One region of the Paraburkholderia sp. J69-1 genome, then DNA from elsewhere that is predicted to be linked to it. Evidence: riboswitches for the same ligand, from Rfam matches in the RefSeq annotation. Region 1 holds a riboswitch; each other region holds the start of a gene.
The links. A riboswitch is a leader RNA that binds a small molecule or an ion and turns the genes downstream of it on or off. The one in region 1 is predicted to bind glycine.
Positions count from the first base shown of each region.

Region 1 (5,553 bases):
CCGCCTTCGCGCTAAGCCGTCCGGCCAGGCGCGCTCCCCGTTTTTCCCCTTCCAGAGCCGTTCCGTGCGCCCTTCGAGGCATACGGAACGCGTTCGCGCGTTTTTCGCCCATCGAATACATAACCTGGTGTTTTCGATAGTTTTGTATATTTTTTGTTGACCAAGCTTCGCTCGTACACAAAACTCTTGTTTCCACAGAGCGCTGCATTTCGACGGCGCCATTCAGGAGACACCGTGAAGCCCCAATCCGCAACCTTCGCCACCACCGCTTTGGTCACGCTGGCCGCCGCCGCGCTCGGCACGCCTTGCGCCCACGCTCAATCGTCGGTCACGCTCTACGGCATCGTCGATACCGCCATCCAGGTCGCCAACACGGGCGGCCAGACCGTCGTGCGCGAAGCGTCCAGTTCCGTCGCGCCTTCGCGCTGGGGTTTCTTCGGCAAGGAGGATCTGGGCGCGGGCTATACCGTCGTCTTCAAGCTGGAAAACGGCTTCAACGTGAATTCGGGCGCGTTGGCCAGCAGCACAGCGCTCTTCAACCGCGAGGCGTGGGTTGGCATCCGCGGTCCGTTCGGGCAGATTCAGGCGGGCAACAACTACACGCCGCTGTTCCTGAGCTACGTGACCTATTCGATCGGCGAACTCAATGCGCTGGCCTGGGGCAACGCCACCAACAATTACGTGTTCGTGCCGGTCGCGCGCACGGCGAACTCGCTGCGTTATGTGTCGCCGGAAATCGCGGGCTTCACGCTGCGCGCGCTCTATGCACGCGGCGCGAACGGATCGGGCGGCGTGCCGGCGTCGCTGGGCGACACGCTTTCGGCTGGCATGAACTTCAAGGCAGGCGCGTTTTCCGCCGATGTCGATTATCTGCAGCAGCGTTTCGCGCCCACCGCCACGCTCACGACCAGCACGCAAGTCGGCACCGGGCGCTATTACCTGATCGGCGCGTCATACGATTTTGGCGCCGTGAAAACCGCCGCGCTTTATCAGATGCACCGCAACGCCACCGGCGTGAGCAGTTCGATTTCGAGCGCCTACGCCACGCCCAATCACGACTTCTACGAAGTGAACGCCTTGATCCGCCATGTTGCGGGCGGTTCGCTGCTGGCGAGCTTCGGCCAGTACTGGCTGCGTTCGGGCGGCGACGGCCACGCGCTCTCGTGGGCCTTGCGCTATGACTATCTGCTGTCGAAACGCACGGGCTTTTATGCGGGCGTGGCGGGCGTGCGCAACCACGGATCGACGGCATTTACCGTGACCGATGCAGCCGGCCCAGGCATCGCCGTGGGCGCGGGCAAAAACATCACGACGGAAATCATCGGTCTGGTGCACAACTTCTGATACGCGGATTAACAGCGATGGCGGATGCCGCGGGCAAGCCGCGCGAATCGGTGCCGCACGCGTGCCGATAGAACGACATCGCGCTGCGCGATAGAAAATCTATCGGCGAAACATCGCAGAGCGAATTTTGAAAAAGCGGTTGCCGTGAGCACTCTGCCCCGCTAATCTTGAGGCGTTCTCACACGCTGCATGGAAGAGATCGTCCTACCGGAACGACGCCGACGGAGCAACCGCCCCGGAAACTCTCAGGCAAAAGGACCACGCAGCCGGAACATCTGGAGAGCGGCGCATCGCAACGATGGCGCCCACCGAAGGGGAGCCTCGCGCGCCGTAAGCACGCAGGCGAAACTCTCAGGTACATGGACAGATGGGGCATCGGCGCCGGTTGCAATCGGCCGGCGATGCCTAATGCGCTTCACGCACTCTGGACCATGTCATGTCACGAATCGCCGTTATCGGCGCCGGCATTACCGGCGTCACCACCGCCTATGCACTCGCACGGCGCGGCCATAGCGTCACCGTTATCGATCGTCACCGCTATGCCGCGATGGAAACGTCGTTTGCGAACGGCGGCCAGCTATCCGCCAGCAATGCGGAAGTCTGGAACAGCCGCGCCACGGTGCTAAAAGGCCTGCGCTGGATGATGCGGCGCGATGCGCCGCTGCTGATGAATCCGCGCCCCAACTGGCATAAATACTCGTGGATTGGCGAGTTTCTGCGCCAGATTCCAAACTACCGCAGCAACACGATCGAAACGGTGCGGCTCGCCATTGCGGCGCGCGAACATCTCTTTTCGATTGCGCAAAGAGAGTCCATCGATTTCGATCACGAACAGCGCGGTATTTTGCACTTCTATGCAACGCAAAAGGAATTCAATGCCGCGACGAAAGTGAATACGCTCTTGCGCGAAGGCGGACTCGACCGGCGCGCCGTCACGCCCGACGAAATCCGCGCTATCGAACCCACGCTTCAGGGCGACTTCTTCGGCGGCTTCTTTACTGAATCCGATTCCACCGGCGATATTCATAAATTCACGCGGGGTCTCGCGCAAGCCTGCGAGCGTCTGGGCGTGGCGTTTCAATATGACACAAGCGTGCAATCGATCGTCGATGCTTCAAGCGGCAAGGTTGAAATCGCTTCCGTGCGCGACGCCTTGCCTTCGACATCCACATTCGACCGCGTCGTGATTTGCGCGGGTGTAGGCAGCCGCGCTCTGGCCGCGCAGGTGGGCGATCACGTCAACGTTTATCCCGTGAAAGGCTATTCGATTACCGTGTGTCTGGACGACGAAGCGAGCCGCGCCTCCGCACCGTGGGTAAGCCTGCTCGACGACGCGGCGAAAATCGTCACGAGCCGGCTGGGCGCGGATCGTTTTCGCATCGCCGGTACGGCAGAAATCAATGGCGCGAATCGCGATATCCGCTCGGATCGCATCGAGCCGCTGGTGCGCTGGGCGCGTGAGCACTTCCCTGCGATCTCGACTTCGCGCGTGATCCCGTGGGCGGGTCTGCGGCCGATGCTGCCCAGCATGCTGCCGAAGGTCGGACGCGGGCGGCAGCGCAACGTCTTCTACAACACGGGGCACGGGCATCTGGGCTGGACGCTTTCGGCGGCTACGGCCGATGCTGTCGCGTCGCTGGTTGACGAAGACGTCGCAGCAACGCGTGCGCCGCTTGTTGCGCAGGCGGCTGCGGCTGGCCGATAAGCGCCCGCAATTCGTCGAGTTCGATGCGCGCCGCTGCGAGGCGGCGCACGAGAGTCTCGTCGGCGGGTGTGATGGGCATGCGCGTTTCGGCGCGCAGGCTTGCGTCGAGCGACATCATCGCCTTGATTGCGCTGGGGTTGGGCGCGGCAAATAGCAACCGTAGAACCGGTTCGAGATGCGCGAATAACTGCGTTGCTTCCTCTGCCTGCCCTGCGTTGAAAAGCTGTTGCACGTGTGCGAGCAGATCGGCACACACGTGGGCGCTCGCCAGAATGCCGCCGGTTGCGCCTGCACGCAGGCAATCGAGAAACGCATCGTCGTTGCCGCACAACATGGCGATGGGTAGCGCGCCGAACGCATCGAAGCGTTCGCGCGCGCATGCCTTGATTGCCTTGATTGCCTTGATATTAGGAATACGTATTAATTCGGAAACTGTCTCCGCAAAAATACCAACCCCAGTTCGATGCGGCACATCGTAAAGCACGATATCGCGCCCGGTGACCTGAGCCGTCTGAGTGAAATGCCAAAGCAGCCCAGCCTGATTCGGGCACAGATACGCCGGCGCACTCACCAGATAGCCGGCCAGATCCCAGACTTCCAGCCGGTGGATTTCATCGACGAAATCTGCCGTGTCGATACCGCCCACGCCTGCGATCACGGGAATACGTCCCGCGACGACTTCGGTAATCGCCTGCATCACCGTGCTGCGTTCGCTGCGGTCCAGCAAGGCCGCCTCGCCGGTCGTCCCCAATGCGACGAGCCCTGCGATTCCGCTATCGACGGATCGCTCCGTCAAGGCTTCGAGCGCGGCCACGTCCACGGTGCCTTCGCGAAACGGTGTCACGAGCGGCAGCCAGATTCCTTTGTACATATCAGTTCGCCTCGCTGTCGTGGCGCGGGCGCAGTGCGCTCACCGTTGCCTCCGGCACGACACCCAGCAGCGTATGCAAGGTGAAGCCGAAATCCTCGGGCGCGATATCGAGCCGGACGATCACCGACTCGCCGCGCTCGCACGTGCGCGTCACATAGACACCTAATGCCGAATGCAGCAGCGCCACCAGATTTGCGCGCGAATCGGCCAGTGTTTTGCCTTCGAGCGCAATATCGAGCCACGCGCGCGGCGCGCGAAACGGCAGAACGGCGGCGCTCGAACGGCGCAGGACAGGAAGCGTCGAAGAAACCGCTACGGAATGAGCGTGTTGCATGCGATTGGGCACGGCAAGCGTGCGTTGTGTCGATGACAAGCAGCGTATCGGGCTTCGCGTAAAGCAGGCGTAAAAATCATGGGCAGCGCCGCAAAGACCGTGAATGCAGGCGCGTGGTAACCTCCTGGCGGCTGGCCGTGCTGGCACCTGTACAGCACAGCCGGCAACGCACCTAGGAGCACAGATGAACCCCGCCAAACCCGCCCGCCCCACGCTTCCGCACAAGCACGACCTCGAAGCCATGTCGGCCTTCCGCTACGACTTGCGTAAATTCCTGCGCGCGTCCGAGGAAATCGCCAATGCCGCCGGCATCACCACGCTCCAATATCAGTTGCTGCTGCATGTCTGCGGCTTCCCGGACCGGCAATGGGCCACCGTGGGCGAACTGGCCGAACGCCTGCAGGCCGCGCCCAACGGCACCGCCGCGCTGGTTTCTCGCTGCGAATCGGCCGGACTCGTGACGCGTAAAACCGATCCCGCCGATCGCCGTCAGGTACAGGTGCATCTCACGCCCAAAGGCGAGTCTTTCCTGCTCGATCTCGCGGCCCAGCACAAGGCGCTGTACGGCGCGTTCCGCTGGGTCTTCGATCAAGCCGCCGAGTAGCACCAGGCCTCGCTTTGCCCGCGCGGCCTGGGTGACGTTAAAATTTATGTCACAATATGCCTTAATCGGCATTTTCCCAGCGCTCTTATGCGAATCCTGACCCTTATCGACCGCCGCGCCATCCTGCGCAGCCAGCGACGCTGGCTCTATTTCGGCATGTTCTGGCTCGGCGCGGTCGTGACGGGTCTCGTCGCGGTGCTCTACGCGCGGCTGATCGACTACGGCTACGACCTGTTCCTGAAGATGACCGCGCACGCCTTCTGGCTGCCGCTGATCGTCACGCCGGCGGTCGCGGCGCTGGGCGTCTGGATAACCCGCCGATGGTTTCCGGGTTCGGAAGGCAGCGGCATTCCGCAGGTCATCGCCACGCTGCATGACGTGCGCACACTCGGCCCGCGTCTGCTGACGCTGCGCATTCTGGTCGGCAAGATCGCGGTTTCATTTCTGGCGATACTCGGCGGCTTCACCATCGGCCGCGAAGGGCCGACGATCCACGTCGGCGCGGCGCTGATGTTCAGCCTGCGGCGTTTCTATCCGGCGCGGCTGCGCAGCATCTATGGCGTCGGGCTCGAACACAAGCTCGCGCTTGCGGGCGCGGCGGCCGGCCTGTCGGCGGCATTCAACGCGCCGCTTGCGGGCGTCGTGTTCGCCATCGAGGAATTGACGCGCAGTTTCGAGCAGCGCACCAGCGGCGT
Region 1 is NZ_CAJMZG010000003.1:161,158-166,710, forward strand. It holds gene U5A67_RS06445 (GntR family transcriptional regulator) at 1-15, shown strand, start outside; gene U5A67_RS06450 (porin) at 235-1,344, shown strand; glycine riboswitch at 1,525-1,615, shown strand; gene U5A67_RS06455 (D-amino acid dehydrogenase) at 1,781-3,049, shown strand; gene U5A67_RS06460 (4-hydroxy-tetrahydrodipicolinate synthase) at 2,958-3,920, opposite strand; gene U5A67_RS06465 (hypothetical protein) at 3,922-4,293, opposite strand; gene U5A67_RS06470 (MarR family winged helix-turn-helix transcriptional regulator) at 4,439-4,858, shown strand; gene U5A67_RS06475 (chloride channel protein) at 4,946-5,553, shown strand, end outside.

Region 2 (5,553 bases), on a different contig from region 1:
GCAGCCGGCAATTACGCCGATCTGTACCGCGCGCTGGCTGCCGCGATCCGCGACGGCCAGCCGTTCCCGGTGAGCCCGCAGGACGCCATCGACGTGATGACGATCGTCGAACTGGCCATGCAAAGCGCAGCCGAAGGCCGCACGATCGCGTTTTCGCGTGCTGCCTGAGCCTTGAGGCTTGTGGCTAGAGCGTCGCTACCTTGCAGTCCGCCGACGCGGCTGAAAGGTCCATACAAACGGTTACATCTGCCGCAAGCCGCGCGGTCATCGCACCGCGCGCGCGGGACGTTTGCCGACGTACAACGCCAAAAAGAGCAGCAATGACCACAAGGAGAGTCGAAGCAATGACCCGTATCAACCGTGCCTTCCGCCGTACCGTTCAATTCGCCGCCGCGAGCGCGCTGGTTTCGACGCTCGCCGCGTGCGTCGTCAACCAGCCCGCGGTACGCAGCGGCCCGAATCCGCATGAAGTGGCCGTGGACCGTCTGCATCAAATCGATGCGCGCATCGACAACCTGAGCCATCGCATCGACAACCGCGTGAATCAGGGCTACTACCCGCCGCCCCAGGGTGGCGCGCTGCATCACCGTCTCGACACCATTCGCGGCGAAGCGCATGACATGGCCGCCCAGCATGGCGGCGGCATTTCGGGCGACGAACAGCACGTGCTGAATCAGGAACTCGATACGGCGGCGCGCGCGATCGGCGAATAAATCCGCCGCAGCGCATCGCTTGACGAAACGGGCCGCCTTCGCGCGGCCCGTTTTCTTTTGCGCGCGCGCTGGAACCGAACGAACCAAACGAACCAAGCGGGCCAGATCGCAAGCCAAAAATCGCCCGTCTGCGCGAGCACGGCGAGCACAAACGCCCTCGCGCAAACCCTTGCCAGGCGGCCATCGCAGCCTTTAGCGCGTAGCTACCCGCCGCCCCGAAACCCATTTTTTCCGGATTGACACAGCCCCACGGCGTCCAGCACAATCGCTGCGCGCGTCGGGAGAGCGCGCCGTCGAAGTCGGATGGCGCCGCCGAAGGGGCAACCCACAAACTCTCAGGCAAAAGGACCGTGCGCGCCGGACCGCTGGATCGCCACAGGCGAATCGGCACTCAGGTCCGCAACTCTGGAGAGCGGCAGTAGGACGGCGGCGCGGATCGTAACGCACCCGGACGTTCAGGCTGCCCACCGAAGGGGCGCGCGTCTTTCGAGGCGCAATCTCTCAGGTATCGAGGACAGAGGGGCCATGCAGGAAACGACCACGGGCATTGTGCCGGCGGCGTTTCCTGCATGGCCTTTTTCGTTTTCGCGCGAAATCACGTGAATTCCGCACGAAACCTCGCGACCGCCTGAGGCCCCATGACCGAACTCAAACGCACCCCGCTGAACGACACGCACCGCGCGCTCAATGCCCGTATGGTCGACTTCGGCGGCTGGGACATGCCCGTCAACTACGGCTCGCAGATCGACGAGCATCGCGCCGTGCGTACCGACGCCGGCATGTTCGACGTCTCGCACATGTGCGTGGTCGATTTCGCCGGCGCGAAGGCGCGCGAGTTCTTCGCCCGCGCGCTCGCCAACAACGTCGCCAAGCTGACGGTGCCGGGCAAGGCGCTCTACTCCTGCATGCTCAACCCCGAAGGCGGCGTGATCGACGACCTGATCGTCTATTACTTCGCCGACGATGCATTCCGCACCGTCGTCAACGCGGGCACCGCCGAAAAAGACATCGCCTGGTTCGACAAGCTCAACGCCGAAGGCGGCTTTGGCCTGACCATCACGCCGCGCCGCGATCTGGCGATCGTCGCCGTGCAGGGCCCGAACGCCCGCGAAAAAGTCTGGCAGGTTGCGCCCTCCTCGCGCAGCGCCTCCGAAACGCTCAAGCCTTTCAATGCCGCGAAGATCGAAGCGACGCCGTTCGGCGAGCTGATGATCGCGCGCACCGGCTACACCGGCGAAGACGGCTTCGAAATCGTCGTGCCGGCCGCCGCCGTCTGCGAACTCTGGGATGCGCTGGTACGCCAGGGCGTGAAGCCCTGCGGCCTGGGCGCACGTGACACGTTGCGCCTCGAAGCCGGCATGAATCTCTACGGCCAGGACATGGACGAAGGCGTTTCGCCGCTCGACGCGGGCCTCGCCTGGACCGTCGACATGAAAGAGCCGCGCGACTTCACCGGCCGCGCCGCGCTCGAAGCCAATGGCACGCGTTCGACCTTCGTCGGCCTGATCCTGCATAAGGAAAACGGCAAGGCCGCGGGCGTGCTGCGCGCCCACCAGAAGGTCCTCACGGCGCAGGGCGAAGGCGAGATCACGAGCGGCACTTTCTCGCCGACGATGCAGGAATCGATCGCCTTCGCGCGCGTGCCCGCGGGCGTGCAGCCGGGCGACGCCGTGCAGGTGCAGATCCGTGACAAGGCCCTTCCCGCAAGCGTGGTAAAACTCCCGTTCGTGCGCAACGGCAAGGTAATGGTCGCCTGATCCTGTCCGCATAGACAGGCTTCACGCCGCGCACGCCTCCCTCTTTTCAAGCCCTATAAGCAACCACGCACTGGAGCAACCATGAGCATCCCGGCCGATCTGAAATACACCGAATCGCACGAGTGGGTCCGCACCGAAGCCGACGGCACGCTGACCGTCGGCATCACCGATCACGCGCAGCAGGCGCTGGGCGACATCGTCTTCCTGGAACTGCCGGAACCCGGCCGCAAGGTCCACGTCGATGAAGCGGTCGCCGTGATCGAGTCGGTCAAGGCCGCTTCGGACATCTACGCACCGGTCGCGGGCGAGATCGTCGCGTCGAACGCCGAACTCGTCGATACCCCGGAAGACGTCAACAGCGAGCCCTATGACTCGTGGCTCTTCAAGATCAAGCCCGCCGCAGACGCCACGCCTGACCGGCTGATCGACGCCGCCGCCTACGAAAAGGCAATCGGCGCTTAACCCCAACCGCATCGGCGCGGCGGCGCGAGGCTCCTGACGGGCCTCGCGCCGCCCGCCGGCAGGAAATTTCATGAAGCTCGAACACCCGGATCGTCTGATGAACACCTCGCCCTCGGCTATTTCGCTCGCGGCACTCGAAGCCCACGACGCCTTCGCCGCCCGTCACATCGGCCCCGATACGGCCGACCAGCAGGCGATGCTCGATGCGCTGGGCTTTGCCTCGCGCGCCGCGCTGATGGACGCGGTGATTCCGGCGCAGATCCGCCGCAAGGAAACGCTGCCGCTTGGGCCCTTCGCGCAACCGCGCTCGGAAGCCGAAGCGATCACCGCCCTGCGCGCGCTCGCCGACAAGAACCAGGTGTTCCGCTCGTACATCGGGCAGGGCTACTACGACACGCATACGCCGGCCGTGATCCTGCGCAACGTGCTCGAAAATCCGGCCTGGTACACGGCTTACACGCCGTATCAGCCGGAAATCTCGCAGGGCCGCCTCGAAGCCCTGCTCAACTATCAGCAGATGATCGTCGACCTCACGGGTCTGGCGATCTCGAACGCCTCGCTGCTCGACGAAGCCACCGCCGCCGCCGAAGCCATGACGCTCGTGCAGCGCGTGGGCAAGTCGAAGTCGAACGTGTTCTTTGTCGCCGACGATGTGCTGCCGCAGACCATCGAAGTCGTGCAGACGCGGGCAAAACCGATCGGCATCGAAGTCAAGGTCGGTCCGGCGGCTGACGCTGCGCAGGCAGGCGCTTTTGGCGTGCTGCTGCAATACCCGGGCGCGAACGGCGATGTGCGCGATTACCGCGAACTCGCCCAGGCCGTGCACGCTGCAGGCGGCGCGGTGATCGCCGCCGCCGATCTGCTCGCGCTCACCGTGCTCACGCCGCCCGGCGAATGGGGCGCGGACGTGGCCGTGGGCAACTCGCAGCGTTTCGGCGTGCCGATGGGCTTCGGCGGCCCGCACGCCGCTTATCTCGCGGTGAAGGACGAATTCAAGCGCCAGATGCCGGGCCGCCTCGTGGGCGTGACCGTCGATGCGAACGGCAACCCGGCGCTGCGCCTCGCGCTGCAAACGCGCGAACAGCATATCCGCCGCGAGAAGGCCACTTCGAACGTCTGCACGGCGCAGGCGCTGCTCGCGATCATGGCGAGCATGTACGCGGTCTATCACGGCCCGCAAGGCCTGAAGCGCATCGCGCTGCGCGTGAACCGCGTCGCGGCGATCCTCGCGGCCGGCGCGAAGCAACTGGGCTACACGCTCGCCAACGCGTCGTTCTTCGACACGCTCACCTTCGAAGCCGGCGCGCGCACCCAGGCGCTGCACGACGCGGCGCTCGCACGCGGCATGAACCTGCGCCGCGTGAGCGAAACGCGCGTGGGCGTGTCCGTCGACGAAACCACGACGCGCGCCGATCTGGCCGACCTGCTCGCCGTGTTCGCGCAAGCCGCGTTCGCGGGCGAAACGCCGTCGGTCGACAAGCTGGACGCCGAGCTTGCCGCTGCGACGAACGCGGCGAACGCGACGAACGCGACGTTCCCGGCCGCGCTCGCACGTGAAAGCGCCTACCTCGCGCACCCGGTTTTCAACCGTCACCATTCGGAAACGGAAATGCTGCGCTATCTGCGCAGCCTGTCGGACAAGGATCTCGCGCTCGACCGCTCGATGATCCCGCTCGGCTCGTGCACGATGAAGCTCAACGCCACGTCGGAAATGCTGCCGGTCACGTGGCCCGAGTTCGGCCAGATTCACCCGTTCGCGCCCGCCGAACAGACCGTCGGTTATCGCGAAATGGTCGATCAGCTCGAGCAGATGCTGGTGGCCGCGACCGGTTACGCCGCGGTTTCGCTGCAGCCGAACGCCGGCTCGCAAGGCGAATACGCCGGCCTGCTGATCATCCAGGCGTACCACGCCTCGCGCGGCGAAGCGCACCGCAACGTCTGCCTGATTCCGGCTTCGGCGCACGGCACGAACCCGGCATCGGCGCAAATGGCCGGCATGCAGGTCGTGGTGGTGGCCTGCGATGCGCAAGGCAACGTCGATATCGCCGATCTCAAGGCCAAGGCCGATCAGCACGCCGCGAAGCTGGCGGCGATCATGATCACGTACCCGTCCACGCATGGCGTGTTCGAACAGAACGTGCGCGAAGTCTGCGAAATCGTTCACGCGCATGGCGGCCAGGTGTACGTCGATGGCGCGAACATGAACGCGATGGTCGGTCTCGCAGCGCCGGGCCAGTTCGGCGGCGACGTCTCGCACCTGAACCTGCACAAGACCTTCTGCATTCCGCACGGCGGTGGCGGCCCGGGCGTCGGTCCGGTCGCGGTGGGCGCGCACCTCGCGCAGTTCCTGCCGAACCAGCTTTCGTCGGGCTACAAGCGTTCGAGCGATCAGGGCCACGGCATCAGCGCGGTGAGCGCGGCGCCGTACGGCTCGGCATCGATCCTGCCGATCTCGTGGATGTACATCGCCATGATGGGCGCGGAAAACCTCACCGCCGCCACCGAAACCGCGATCCTCAACGCCAACTACGTCGCGAAGAAGCTCGCGCCGCACTTCCCGGTGCTGTACAGCGGCCCGGGCGGACTGGTCGCGCACGAGTGCATTCTCGACCTGCGCCCGA
Region 2 is NZ_CAJMZG010000004.1:348,311-353,863, reverse strand. It holds gene U5A67_RS09845 (oxidoreductase) at 1-168, shown strand, start outside; gene U5A67_RS09840 (hypothetical protein) at 345-713, shown strand; glycine riboswitch at 982-1,073, shown strand; glycine riboswitch at 1,109-1,241, shown strand; gene gcvT (glycine cleavage system aminomethyltransferase GcvT) at 1,352-2,470, shown strand; gene gcvH (glycine cleavage system protein GcvH) at 2,552-2,932, shown strand; gene gcvP (aminomethyl-transferring glycine dehydrogenase) at 3,003-5,553, shown strand, end outside.
Region 2: it holds a riboswitch for glycine, as region 1 does, so the genes downstream of both, gcvT (glycine cleavage system aminomethyltransferase GcvT) here and U5A67_RS06455 (D-amino acid dehydrogenase) in region 1, are expected to answer to the same signal.

Region 3 (5,553 bases), on a different contig from region 1:
CGTGACGCCCGCGGATCATCCCACCATCAAGGCCGACTACCAGCACCACGCCGCGCTCGAACACGCACCCGGGCAAATCCAGCGGCGCGCCTTCCCTAAAATCCTCTTGCTTGTTTTGCTGTTTCTGGCGCTTGCGTATGCGGCGTATCTGATGCTTGGCGGCGCGCGCAAGCCAGGTGACGCGGGCGATGCGGGCGAAGGCCAGGGCATTCATTCGCTGGTCGGAAAGATTTTGCCCTACTTGCCACGCAGCCGTTCGAGTTCGACCGACACCAATTCGACAAGCACCAATTCGAGCGCCGATACCCCACCCGCCGACGTTCCCAAGCCCGTCGCCGTACCGCAATTCAAGGACGTGCCCGATAGCCTGCGCGCGGCGCACGCCGGTCTCGCGACCAACGATTTGTCTGACGCAAAAGCCGCCGACGAAGCCGCACTCGCACACGACGCGCAAAACAGCGACGCGCTGGCCATCCAGCGCGACATCGCCGCGCGCGAGCAACGGCGCGACAGCGCGCTGCAAAACGCCGACCGCTGCGTGAACCAGCGCGACTGGGGCTGCGTGCAGCAACAGGCCTCCGAAGCGCTCGCCATCGATTCGAGCAGCCAGCAGGCGCAGTCGTTGATGGAGCGCGCGATTCTGTCGACCGCCTGGGCACCGGCTGCATCGGGCGCTGCGGCTCCTGCAGCCAGCGCGCCCAACCCGACACACACGCCCGCCGCCGCGAACGACAGCGGCGCGGATGCGCGCGAGCGCGCCATTCTGCAAAACGGCTGGAAGTCTCCTGCACAGCCCGGCAATACCCAATGACCTCGCGCCCCAACCCGATCGCAATCTGCCGTCCATCACATCCAATGCGGGAGAGTGACCATGCTGAAGACGACTCTAGCGGCAATGGCGGGGTTGATCGCCCTGCTCTTTTCGGCGTTCGCCATAGCCGCTGCGGCTGACGCGCACTACAAGATCACGACCGGGCCGGAACGCGGCACGTATATCCAGATCGGCCAGGATCTCGCCAAATGGGTCGCGCAGCCCGCAGGCATCGATCTGGAAGTGCTGCCCTCGAAAGGCTCGGCGGAAAACGTGCAGCGCATGCGTTTCGAGCCTGGCGTGAAACTCGCGCTCGTGCAGTCCGATGTCTATCAGGCTTATGTCGATATGGCCAATTCCGGCAATCAGGACGCCGGCACGACGATTCGCCCATTGCGTCTGATCATGCCGCTTTACGACGAAGAGATTTATTTCGTCGTCCGCAATGATTCGCCGATGAAGAGCATCAACGAGATCAAGGATAAGGTCATGAGCGTCGGGCTGATCGGCAGCGGCACGGCGCAATCGGCCACCACGCTGTATCGCCTGATGTTCGGCCAGCCGATTCCCGATCAGAACGCGCAGCATCTGAGCAACGAAGATGCGCTGGCCGCGCTGATCGTCAAGAAGATCGACGTGGCGATTATCGTCGCCGGTCAGCCCGCGAAACTTTTTACCGACATGAATCCGAATCTGCTGCAGCAGATCCGTTTCCTGCACGTCGATCCGGCCGCGCCGGAAACCGCGCGCGCGAAACAAACCTATTTCCCCGCGACGATTCACACCTCCAGCTACCCGAACTGGCTCAAGGAAGATGTGCCGACGTGGACGGTCAAAGCCTTTCTCGTCACCTACGATTACAACCTGCGCGATACGGTCGGCAATCTGCGGCGTTTTGCCGATTCGCTCTGCGTGAACTTCGACAATCTGCAGGAGCACGGCCATCCGAAATGGAAACAGGTCAAGCTGGAACTGCCTGGACTCGGTAGGGGATGGCAATACTATCAGCCGGTCGAGCGGCGCCTGAAGGCGTGCTTCGCGCATCGCGCCGCGACGCAGGCGGCCGCCGGTGCGGGCGCGCAGCCACGCGCCCCCGCGCAGGTGGTCAATGGCCGGCCGTGTTCGGATCAGGAGCGCCTGCTGCTGCTTTGCGGCAAGTGAAGCGAAACGCAGGCTTCATCCACGCGAAGCGCAGGCGATCTTCATCAACGTGCGGGCCGGCCCCACGGGGTCGACCTGCTCGAAACGAATCTTCGGTTCGACCGCCCGCGCGATTTCATCGCCGTTCGCATCGTAGGCCAGCAGGCTCGCCAGGCCAACTTTGCGCGCCGTGCAGCGGAACGCGAATAAGGCGCGATCGTGGGTTTCCTGCTTCGCGCCAATCAGATTGGGCGGGTCGAACTCTGTGCGCGTCCACACCTTGACGATGCCTGCTTCGGCGGCAATCGAGGAAGCGTCGTAATAGATCGTCGCGCCGGAATCGTGTGAGAGCACGCGCCACTGCACGGCGTGGGCCGCAGCCGCGTAAAACAGCAAACCCATGCAGCCGGTCGTGGCGGCGAATTTCCCGACGCTCACTGCGATGGAATCAATCGTGCAACGCGCCACGCTTTCCTCCTGCATTGCTGCGTTGAGCCAGTGCAAAAACCGGCAAACGCCAACCGCGCCAGCGCGGTCAGGCGCAAGGATAAACCGGCCATAAAACTCATGGCGGTATTCAGATCGGTATCGACGCCGGCGCTGCGCAACAGCAGAAAAAGCCCCGCCGTCAGCAGCGAAACGCTCGCATACATCTCGTGGCGAAACACAATGGGCACGCGATTGCACAGCACATCGCGCAATATGCCGCCGACGATGCCCGTCGCCAGACCCGCCATCATCACGACCGGCACGCGATATTCCATCGTCAAAGCGACATTGCAGCCGATCAAGGTGAACGCCATCAGACCCATTGCATCGAGTACGAGAAATATCGTTTGCAGATGTCGAAGATATGGCGCGATCAGCATCGTCAGCAAACCCGCGCACAGCACGAGATACAGATAAGCGGGATGCTGGGTCCACGCGACCGGAAAATGGCCGAGAAAGATATCGCGAACCGTGCCGCCGCCCAGTGCGGTAACGAACGCAATCACCAGAACGCCAAACACGTCGAACACGTCGAACTTGCGGCGGCCAGCGGCCAGCGCGCCGGTCATGGCTTCGGCGGTAATGGCAAGGAGATAGATGTAATTCAGCATGCTGCGCACCTCGGTAAAACGAGCGGCAGCGGGAACGACAACAGCAGAAAAAGCATAAGAACCTGGAAAAGAACAGGGTGCGCGATGCACACCTCGAAAGCCTCTCCCTCTGTCCTTTTACCTGAGAGTTTGGGCTCGTTACGAGCCTGCCCCTTCGGTGGACCGCGATCCTTGCACGCGCATCGATCGCGTGAATCGCAGCCTCTCTCCAGTCGGCGAAATTCTCTCGTGGTACATGTGCCTGAGCGATTCCGGGAGCTTGCGCCTTCGGCGGAGGCACAGATGGCCTCTCTCTCCCACGAAAGAGTCGGCGCAATTATCGGTGTCGATAAAGCTTCGTGTCAAATACGCGACGATGCGATGTCCGCGCACGGCCTGGAGTCCATTGAACGATAATCGCGTTTCAACGCCCATCGATGCCCTCTCGCGAGGGCGAGGAAATCCATGCCAGACGCCGCTCCCCGCTCCGCCCGCATCACCCCGTTGTTCGCCCTCTTGCCTTTCCTGCGGCCTTATGCGGGGCGCTGGGCGCTGGCGTTTCTCGCGCTGCTGACATCGGCGGGCGCCACGCTCGCGCTGCCCGTGGCGTTCAAATATCTGATCGACCGCGGCTTCGCGAGCGGCGAGCGCACGCATATCGACCGCTATTTCATCGCGCTCTTTATCGTCTCGCTGATACTCGCGGCGGCGACGGCCCTGCGCTTCTATTGGGTTTCGTGGCTTGGCGAGCGGGTCACGGCCGATTTGCGCCGCGCGGTCTACGACCACGTCATGCGCATGAGCCCGGAATTCTTCGAGACCACGCAAACCGGCGAAGTACTCTCGCGGCTAACCACGGATACGACCTTGATTCAGGCCGTAGTCGGCACGAGTCTGTCGCTTGGTTTGCGCAACGCGCTGCTGACGATCGGCGGCGTGACGATGCTGGTGACGACGAGTCCGGTGCTATCCGCCTATATCATCGCGACGCTGATCGTGGTGGTCGCGCCCATCGTTATTTTCGGGCGCCGCGTGCGGCGTCTGTCGCGCGCGAGTCAGGACAAGGTGGCCAATGCAAGCGCACTGGCCGGCGAAGTGCTCAACGCCATGCCCACCGTGCAGTCGTACACGCAGGAAAATTACGAAGCGCGGCGCTTTGGCGGCGCAGTGGAAACGGCCTTTGAAACAGCACTCACGCGCATTCGCGCACGGGCGGGGCTCTCCGCCGTGGTGATCGTTTTCGTGTTCGCGGCGATTGTGTTCGTGCTGTGGCTGGGCGCGCAAGCGGTACTGGCCGGGCGCATGACGGCGGGCCAGTTGTCCCAGTTCATCCTTTACGCAGTATTCACGGCGGGCGCGGTGGGCGCGGTCGCCGAAGTCTGGGGCGATCTGCAACGCGCCGCCGGTGCCACCGAGCGTCTGCTGCAACTGCTGGCCGCGCGTTCGCCGGTTGTGGAAGCCGCCGCGACCGTGCCGCTGCCGGCACAAGGCGAAGGCATCCGCTTCGAGAATGTGAGCTTTTCGTATCCGTCGCGCGCAGGCGTGGCTGCACTCGACGGCTTTACGCTCGATGTGCGTCCCGGCGAACATGTGGCGCTGGTCGGGCCTTCGGGTGCGGGCAAAACCACGCTGTTCCAGTTGCTGCTGCGTTTTTACGATCCGCAGTCCGGCCAGATTTCGATCAACGGCGTGCCCACGCAACAGGTCTCGCTCAACGCGCTGCGCCAGTCGATTGGCGTGGTGTTGCAGGAATCGGTGATTTTCTCGGGCAGCGTGCTCGACAATATTCGCTACGGCATGCCCGACGCGAGCCTCGCGCAAGTGCAACGCGCCGCTGAAATGGCCGCAGCCGCCGGCTTTATCGACGCATTGCCGCAAGGCTACGATACGTTTCTGGGCGAGCGTGGCGTGCGTTTGTCGGGCGGTCAGCGGCAACGCCTGGCGATTGCGCGGGCGATCCTCAAGAACCCGCCCGTTCTGCTGCTCGACGAAGCCACCAGCGCGCTCGATGCCGCCAGCGAGCGCCTCGTGCAGACCGCCCTCGATAACGCCGCGCAGAACCGCACGACGCTGGTGATCGCGCATCGGCTGGCGACCGTGCAACAGGCCGACCGCATTGTCGTGCTGGAACATGGCCGCATCGTCGCGCAGGGACGTCATGCCGAACTGCTGCAAAGCTCGCCGCTTTACGCGCAGCTTGCGGCGCTGCAGTTCGAAACGAGCCCGGGCGATCTACCGGCAAATATCGGTTAGCGTTCCGAATTAACTGGAGGAGTGCGTGATGCGCGCGGCAGCATCACGCCATTTCGATGCGATTGCGCCCGCGATCTTTCGCCTCGTAAAGCGCGTGATCGGCGGCGCTGAATGCCTCGCGATAACCGTTATCGCCCGATCCATTGCGCCAGACATGCGTCGCGCCCAGGCTCAAGGTCACGACGCCCAGCGGCGAGCCACGGTGCTCGATGGCAAGCCGCTCGACACCCGCGCGAACGCGCTCCAGCGCAAGACCCATTTCGGCGCGCT
Region 3 is NZ_CAJMZG010000013.1:208,758-214,310, reverse strand. It holds gene U5A67_RS24080 (hypothetical protein) at 1-811, shown strand, start outside; gene U5A67_RS24075 (TAXI family TRAP transporter solute-binding subunit) at 872-1,972, shown strand; gene U5A67_RS24070 (surface-adhesin E family protein) at 1,988-2,389, opposite strand; partial or broken gene U5A67_RS24065 (trimeric intracellular cation channel family protein) at 2,400-3,051, opposite strand; glycine riboswitch at 3,271-3,360, opposite strand; gene U5A67_RS24060 (ABC transporter transmembrane domain-containing protein) at 3,496-5,283, shown strand; gene U5A67_RS24055 (sensor domain-containing diguanylate cyclase) at 5,327-5,553, opposite strand, start outside.
Region 3: it holds a riboswitch for glycine, as region 1 does, so the genes downstream of both, U5A67_RS24065 (trimeric intracellular cation channel family protein) here and U5A67_RS06455 (D-amino acid dehydrogenase) in region 1, are expected to answer to the same signal.